2 regions of the Paenibacillus ihbetae genome follow, and region 2 is predicted to be linked to the other one. Evidence: riboswitches for the same ligand, from Rfam matches in the RefSeq annotation. Region 2 holds a riboswitch; the other holds the start of a gene.

Region 1 (4,425 bases), 3.2 Mb from region 2:
AAAGGGAGGTTCCTGCGCCAGCTGCCTGTTCCTCGAAGAGAAAATCATGGATGCCTGAAGGGAGGTGAATGATGCGGAGAATGATGTCCCGCAGCATGTCATTACTAGGCAGGGCTATAAACGGATAACTCGGTAATTTCATGCGGAAGCGTGTTTGACAGCCAACCAATCGAATCGTTTCGTACGATAATAGCAAACCCACTGAAAAGTGGCGACGCAAAGCTATAGGGGCTAATGCGGATCTGCCTAAGATTCGTGATGCCAGCCAGTTGCCGAATACGACGGAAACCCCCGTCCTATTTTGCTATGGTAATTTTCATGGATGGAGGTTTTTTATTTTTCGCTAAAAGACTACGATTTTGCAGCGGCGATGAATAGGAGATCGATTTCATTATTAATCACTTATTCTTAACAAGGAAGAAGGGAAAATAATGGGCCAAAGAACATTGCTGAAAGTAAACGATCATTTCCTCAGCATGACTGAAATAAAAAAGAGGCTGATCGAGCGAAAAGAAATCCTGTATCTGTTGCAAGAGGAAACCGGGAATATGAACGATTTGCTGCCTATACCTTATTTATTTGTCATTGCGGACCCAGAGGGAACCATTATCGACTATTGCGGGACGGAGCTGTTAAAAGGCTACTTTGAAAGAAACCATATGAAAATTGGTACATCTTCTGCTATGAACAAGGCGGGAATCAATGCCATTGGTTTATCCATGGAAAAACACTCGGCTTCAGTCGTAATCGGCGCCGAGCACAGCAATCGATTGTTTGCGGAGCTGTCCTGCGTTTGCACGCCCATCCGAATCAAAAATGTTATCATCGGCTACCTCAGCCTCTGTTTTCATTATTTTCACGAGGTTACATTTGCCCTGCCCCTCATTGAGCATTTGGCCAAAAATATTGAAGAAAAGCTGCCCCAGAAGGATCCCATGCTGCAAAAGGAGCTGACCTATTCCCTCTTTGAGCAATATAAATTAACGAATCGCGAGAAGGAAATCGCCTACGGGTGGCTGGAAAATAAAAACGTGCCTGAAATCGCGGATACCTATGGAATTAGTCAAAGCACGGTCCGCACGTTTATTAAAAAAATTTACGCCAAAACGAGAGTCAATCATAAAGGAGCGTTTCTGAGGAAGTTTACCTAAAGAATGGAATACATACGCATCCATTACCCAATTTTGGGTATTTTTTTTATTTACGTCGAATCTTATAATTTAAAGTAAGTTGTTGTTGAAGGATTAATTAATTTTTACAATTTCATACATCGTACGATAATAGCAAACCCGTTGAAAGATGGCGACGCAAAGCTACAGGGGCTAAGGTGGGTGTTTTTAATGCAACCACTATGCCAGCCAGTTACCGAATACGACGGAGCCTCCGTCTATTTAAACATGGCGGGGGTTTTTTGTATTCTAGGTGATCTTGCTATAGGAGGTGAGGAACACACTCCCGTCTCGAAATAACGGCACCAAAGCAGAATCGTGTGACAAGGAGGGGATGATATGTATTCAAGCTGTATTAAATCTATTGAATGCATAAGCGCTTTTGGAACTTCGGAGAGAACTGGGCGAAGAAGCGTTCTTGATATATGATCCAAACAGTATCCTGGAATTAATAGAAGCTAAACTAAAACTTTGAGGAGGAAATGATTTATGAGCGATATTAAAATGGAGGATTCCAATACCTTCGAAGCTGTAGCAATTAAAAACGAAGCTGTGCCTTACAGTCAATATGCCCCGGATATGCATGTATCGGTTGGTTGTATCCCCTGTACAAGAGCGCACTTGTCAGCGGTCTCCGTATCGCTAAAGGAGGGGGATGCAGAGACTGCCCGTGAGGAGATCTCCGCACTGATGGAATACGATTTGACACCGGAGAAGCTAGCGGCGACACCAGAGAGAGACCGTGAAGTATTAGCCAAGTACGCAAAAGCCATTTCCTCCTTGCAGAAAAAACTAGCTGAACCCGTACCGGAATTGACGGCAATTGCTGCATCGCTTAAAGAAGCCATCCGTTTTGCCAGAGTAGACGGTATAGAACATCCCGAAGTACAGATGCGGCTTGAACGTTCTGAGGAATTGGTGAATGGCTTAGAACGAATTCGGTTCGCACCGGAAAAACTACAGTCTCTGGATCCGAATATGCGCGATGAAGTAAAGAGGTTGTTGCCCGAGCTTCGCGAGGCACGCCATCAACTGTTGAACGGCATCACCACAGCGGATGATCTGGAATTGGTAGGCGCTCGTTTTGCTGTAATTTCACGGAAAATCAACGTCAATCCTGATCCGGAGACATTACAACTAGCGCAGAAGGAAGCCGCAGAATTGAATTCAAGCTTTCGTCGGGATGTACTTCAAGCTTGGGGAGGTAAATCATATGAGTCAACTAGACAATGAAATCATATATGGTTTGTCTATGGAGTGCAGCATTGCAGACCATCGCCCTTGCGAGCTTGCCACCGTTATCGGCATGGCGGTGGACATCAGTCAACAGGAAGATATAGCTCTTCCACCGCAGCTCCAACTTATCATGGATACTCAGACTTTGACTGAAAGTGGCGTACGTTTGGCTCTCCATGAATGGATGAATACTATTCCTGAGTCCCAAAAAGAAGTTGCCGCAGGTTTACTCAGCATCCTTGAAAATGGATAACGATATAAAAACAAACATAAAAAATACCGATTTTCGGTATTTTTTATCGCAGACGCCTCTAACATAGATCGCGTCATTAATAGATCTACTAAGTTTCCAAAATAACCATTCTTTTTATGAGATCTTGTTTCGGAATGATCTTGTCGGCTTATCATTGCTAGCAAATAAATGTTGATATAGCACTAAAGCCTTATATTCCAAAATACGACAAATAGTGATAAACTACCACGAAATTGAGTCAATATAACCTAACTTATCAATTATATGTGTTGTAAGATTAAGGAAATGTTAAAACTTACATTTACATAAAATGCTCGTACGATAATGGCAAACCCATTGAAAAGTGGGGACGCAAAGCTACAGGGGCTAATGGATTTGCTGAAAGAAGCAAGTACTATTGCCAGCCAGCTACCGAATACGACGGAAGACCCGTCTGTTAGCGTTTGCTATTGGACGGGTTTTTCATTTTTAGTTATTTCAAATTTTAATTAACGTTAGTCGAGGCAACAAGCCTTGTCTATAGATAAGATGAACCTTCGAGGAGGGAGCGTCCTTTGGGAAAATAAGAAATACATAGTAGGAGGCGATGAGTAAGTGATGGCGTTACGGCCATTCGCTCGTATTGATCAAATGGATTGAGATCAATCCATAAGTCGAAGTATGGATTCGATTTGACTAGCAATGTATTAAATTTAAGGCTCATTACAGTCCAATGACGGCCAAGACTAACAACGATTGGAGGGAGATGTTTGAGCAGTATTCATTCTGGTACGAGCACAAAATTGATCAAGCGTTTGTTTATCCAGTTTTGTGTATTTTTAGTTGCTTTAGGCGGGATATTTCCTTTACAGCCATCTCAGGCTCAGGCCGCATCCTTTTCGATTAATGACACTGATACTTATATTATATCCGGGAATGCTATCTACCAGATCGACGGAAATAATCCGGGCGAGCTAGACCCAAAGGCAAGCCTAGCACTTAACAACGCACTCCTCATTAATAATGGATTAGCGATGTCCATGACGGAAAATGCCTTCTACGCATTTAGCGGAAGTGGCGGCATCAATCGGCTGTATAAGATTTCAGAAACGGGTGCTACTACACAGGTAGCCACGTTGACCGGAACAGCAGCAAACGCCGTAATTAGCCCGGATAATAAATACTATTATATTTACACCGAAAATGGGGAGAATTATCTCGCATACTACGATATAACAACAAATCAGCAAGATCGTAAGGTTATTATCGGCTTGACAAGTAGCAACGGTGGCGACATTCTTTATGACAAAAACGGGTTTATTTGGCTTTTGGATCTTGTTGACCAGGTAAAGGTCTATCAAATCGATCCGGCAACGGCAGAAGTAATACGTTCTGTTCCTATGGTAAGTGCAGACGGCCAATCCATCGATCCTGGACCGCGGGCTCTTAGCTTCCTGCCGAACGGGAAAATGTATGTGGGCGCTGGAAACACCAACACGCTCGTATACGAACTTGATCCAGAAACACTTAGCTATCGATTCCTGAGCTCTACAAATATTGAGATTACTTACGATGCCGCTTCGCGTGTCATTCCTAATTTCGATCCAAATCCTCCTCAACTTGAATCGCAGAAATCGGCGAAGATTCAAGAAAAAGCGGATGGAAACACCGTTGCGGACCAGCCTGAAGTGGGAGATACGCTGCTATACACGATTCAGAGTCGAAATACGATCTCTGAAAGTCTGATTCGAAACATGGTTATCTCGGATACGATTCCGGAAGGCTTGG
Region 2 (4,425 bases):
TTCTCCTTGCCTTCCTCAACCCATGTCATCGAGGCTCTGTTTAAAAAGTCCAATTTGCGATCCTTCAGCCAGTTGATGTTAAACTTCGTTTCATATTCGATCGTATAGGTGGTGTCAATCTTGGAGAACTCGATGATAAAGCCTTCGCGTAAATCATTGTACTTCACCGTGTACTCGCTCGCTGGAACGGCTTTCCCGTCCGCTTTCACGCTCACTGAATCCCGAATGAATTCAAGTCCGCCTTGCGGGAACGTATCCGTGATAATTACATTCTCCATGATGTATTTGGTGCCGTCCGGCTTTTTATCGCCATTGACTGTAATTTTCCACTTCGCGGTTTTTGTGTCAAAATTGACGTTCGAGGATCCTTTTACTAGGGCACGGCTTCCGTAGCCCGGAGCCGTTACTTCCTTAGACGCTTCACCCGATACGACTTTGTTCTTGACTGCGTTCCCCTCGGAGCTCAAGCGATCGACAGGCTCCGTCCGGTAAACAATCGTATAAGGCGAATCGATATCCTTGTTGAATCGAAGCTCGAATCCGTGCTTACCTTTCGCTACAGCGGTGTACTCATCTTCTGGAACCAGGTTTTGGTCATTCGTTGAATTCCCGTTATACACCTTCAGCGAATCGGAAATCCAGGTATGGTTCTCACTAAATTCATCCGTAATGATGGCTTGAGCGCTCGGAATCTTCTTCTCGTTGAAATTGTATTTCACCGTCCAAGTGATGATCCCCGTGTCCTTGTCCTGGCTATATGTCTTATCCAAGAAACTGCCGCGATCTACTGTTACTGTAGCCGTCGATTGGGCATTTTCCATCCCGTCGCCAGACAGAACAGCGGTGTTCTCAAAACGGGACTGATCGCCGATAAGCTTCGTCGAGAAGCGAATTTCGTAGGCTTTGCTGATTGTTTCATCCTGGAATGCAAGCTCCAGCTTGCCGCCACCGCCTGTTTGGACGGTGTACTTGCCGGCATCCAGCCGTTCGCCAAGAACCGCCGAGCCGTCACCGTTAACCTGCAGATTGTATACCTCAACGGAATCCCCGATGAGCTCCAAGCCTTCAGGCATTTCATCGGTGATGACCGCGTGCTTGACCTTATTGAGCGACTTGTTGATCTGTACCGTCCAATCGATCCGGTCTTTGCCAATCGCTTTTCCTTGCTTCTCGATCAGCTTTCCGCCTTGCGGCTTCAGATTCACGACGACGGTCTGAACCCCGCCCTTTATCGGAATAGCAATAATGATTTCCGTGCTTCCTTTAAGAACTTCCTTCTTGAACTCTGTACGAATTTCCAGCTTGCCGCTGATGTTGGAATGGCTCTCCACGTAATCGTTGAAGGTCATCACAACCTTGCCGCTGCGGTCCACCGTAAAACGGCCGACTTCACCCTGACCGGCAACGAGCGGCGAGTCAATGTCCGTGAAGATTTCAAACTGCTGCGGCAGATCGAAGGTAAAGGTGTCCCCGTTCTTATAGTTGTGACCGTTCGGCAGCTCCCATTCATAGCTTAGATTCACGGCTGCGCCGATGTCCAGGCTGCTGCCCGGATTATAAACGGCATCAATGACAGTGCCGTCGATGTCGGTTAACACAACTTTGGTTATAATGCTATCATTATTGATTTCTGATTCGGACGGGCCATAAACATCATCCGTCACTCCATACACTGAATCCTGCACGCTTACCGGTTCCGGGACATTGGTCGATGCATTGACCGTCCAGCCCGACATTCCAAACAATGTTTGAATCATAAGCAGCAGAGCCAATACGATTCCACTTACTTTTTTCTTCATGATCTCTCCCTCAGCCTCTCCATTACCCTCAATATATTTGGTTCCGATGTTGCTTTTGCGTGCGCAAATCGAGCCAACCATCTCTCGGATCATATGCCGATAAGAGATTTGTTCGTCCATCACCTCCGCTTACTTTTTTTGGCGCACGATTCATTGGTGCCTGTATTTTCCTTAAGAACCAATTGAGCTTCTAGCATTGTAACGCCCTGTTCTGAATATTTTCTGAATATAAACCCGAATAAGCCTTGGACAATGGTCCAAAGCTTAAGGTTTTAGCTATAAAATTATTTTAATAATACTTAGCTGCAGAATATCGGGATGCCTCTTTAATCATTTTGAAACCGGCACCCTTGCTCTTCCATCCCGCATCGACGGTCGTGTCGATCGTGACCCACCGCCCGTTCAGGTAAACCTCATTCCAAGCGTGGTAAACGTCAACATAATCCGTTGTCCCCATTACAAGCTTGGTCGGAATGTCCATGCTCCGCAGCATGGATGCGAACAAGGAGGCGTAATCATAACACATGCCTTTTTTTCCGGACAGCGTGCGGTCAATATCGGGAAGATAGTCCGTCAGCTCGCTGGCGGCAAGCGCTTTATCATACCGGATCGTATCGACGATATACTCGTGGATCAGCTTTACTTTTTCCTCGTCGGTGTTAGCAGACCGGGTTAGCTTCTTTGCAAGCTGAGCCGCCTTGTCGCTTGAACGCCAATCGATGTTTTGTACCGAGTTCAAGAACACCCTGCTGCTATTCGTCAGTTGAAGCGTAACTTCTGCTTCCTGCACGATCTTATACTTGGTACCGTTGACCTGCTCCAGCACTGTTATGGTATAACGGCCGTTTCCCATCTGCAGCGGAAAGGACTCCTGCTGCTTGTCCGGTAAAAGCGTATATGTATACTTGTTTTGCCCTTTTGCAATCATGAGCTTCGTCTTCACATCCGCTTTCACGTCATAGCGAACGGCGATGACTCCGCGATCAAGCTGCTCCAGATCCAGCCAATCTCCCGTTTGGGAAGCTTGTACAACCGGAGCCAATACGAAAAACGCAATAAACCCTACAATAGCCAACACCATGTTGCGCATACTGTAAACTCCCTTCGGTAGCCAGGCTGCCATTGACGGTTCATCAAGAAGGCCCTGTGGCTTTGCGTCCTTATCTTTCGACAAGTTTGCCATTATCGTGATAGAGTTTTCAAAGAATGAAACAAATCAAAATCTCCTATAAAAAAACAAAAAAAGCGTATTCGTTCGGTAGCTGGCTGCCATTGATGGTTCATCAAGAAGGCCCTGTAGCTTTGCGTCCTTGCCTTTCGACAAGTTTGCCGTTTATCGTGAGTAGCTTTATGTGAGTTCATCATACCAAATATCTCTAATTCTATCAAGCAAATTTTGAGATTGATAGACGACGATCGACAACAAAAAACGTCTCCAAAGAGACGCTTTTTTGTCAATCCCGCTTGATCATCAAACCGTTAGGGGAATCCTTAGAGGGACAGCTCCTTTTTTAACCGATCGAGCTGCAGCAGGTGGTGCCTGTAATGCATCTCCACCAGCAGAAACCACTCTTTGGCGTTTAAGGCTCCGAATCCGGGATGAGGAATCGTACTGCTGCTGTTTGCTTGGTGCAAATCCGCTTCCGTACGCTTCATCCGTTCCACTACTCCGTGAAGACCTTCAACTAACTGCTCTTTGCTCGCCGGCTGCGGCGGCGTGTACTGCGGAGACGCCGGTATTCGAATCCTGACAGGCGGAAAACTTCCTAGCTCGAACACCGCCTTGCCTCTCTCCGTTTTTTCCCCAGGGGATTCGACGGGCGTTTCGTTTCCGGCCAAACATTGGTCGACATTGCGCAGATGCATATATTGAGCCGATTGAATCAAATGCATGTACATTTGCCCAATGGACCAGTCTTCTTCGTTCGGTTTGATATGCAATTGCTCCAGCTTCAGGTGCTCCAGCTCATTCAAATAGACCGCTACTGTTGATTCAAACGCCTGCAAAGCTTCTGCTGTATTTCTCATCATGATATCTCCTCTTCCATCTGGTATATACCCAATATAAAAAAACGCTACTGACAACAGCGTGTCAGTAGCGTTTTAGCATTTTTTCGGCTTCTTCACGAATCCGGTTACGGAAGGACTCAGGCTCCAGCACCTCGACGTCCCCTCCCCAGCTGAGAACATGGGGCAGAAGCTCCTCCGGCTGCCTGACCCGAAACTGGACCAGAAGACTGCGCTCCCTTTGCTCAGCTGCTTCGATATAGAAGCCTGCGGTCTCGGCGATTTTATCGGTCATTTCCGGGTTTGCCCGGATCATCACATGTAGCTTACGATCGTCCGGCGGGCGATATTGACTCAGCTTAAATCCATGGGGAAGGCTGTACCTTTCCTCAAGCACCGTAACATCCCTCATGCGCGATAATCGGAAATGGCGAACCTCTTGTCGCAGATCGCAGCGTGCGATCATGATCCAATTCCCTTGAACGAGCACAAGGCCATATGGAGCGACTATCCGCTCATTCATCCGTTTCCCATCCGAATCCGGTATTTTTTTCAGGTAGAGCATCCTTATTTTCCGCCGCTCCAAAATGGCACCGCGAACCTGTCCGAGCTCGTTCTC

What was found. Region 2 has a riboswitch for cyclic di-GMP ahead of BBD41_RS00830 (transglutaminase-like domain-containing protein). Riboswitches for the same ligand answer to the same signal wherever they lie in the genome.
Region 1: it holds a riboswitch for cyclic di-GMP, as region 2 does, so the genes downstream of both, BBD41_RS15300 (hypothetical protein) here and BBD41_RS00830 (transglutaminase-like domain-containing protein) in region 2, are expected to answer to the same signal.

What each region holds. Positions count from the first base shown of each region.
Region 1 is NZ_CP016809.1:3,441,129-3,445,553, forward strand. It holds cyclic di-GMP riboswitch class I at 182-277, shown strand; gene BBD41_RS15295 (helix-turn-helix transcriptional regulator) at 432-1,151, shown strand; cyclic di-GMP riboswitch class I at 1,273-1,370, shown strand; gene BBD41_RS15300 (hypothetical protein) at 1,659-2,402, shown strand; gene BBD41_RS15305 (hypothetical protein) at 2,383-2,658, shown strand; cyclic di-GMP riboswitch class I at 2,975-3,074, shown strand; gene BBD41_RS15310 (isopeptide-forming domain-containing fimbrial protein) at 3,408-4,425, shown strand, end outside.
Region 2 is NZ_CP016809.1:191,166-195,590, forward strand. It holds gene BBD41_RS00825 (LPXTG cell wall anchor domain-containing protein) at 1-1,799, opposite strand, end outside; gene BBD41_RS00830 (transglutaminase-like domain-containing protein) at 2,089-2,889, opposite strand; cyclic di-GMP riboswitch class I at 2,903-2,990, opposite strand; cyclic di-GMP riboswitch class I at 3,054-3,140, opposite strand; gene BBD41_RS00835 (DinB family protein) at 3,291-3,827, opposite strand; gene BBD41_RS00840 (helix-turn-helix transcriptional regulator) at 3,892-4,425, opposite strand, start outside.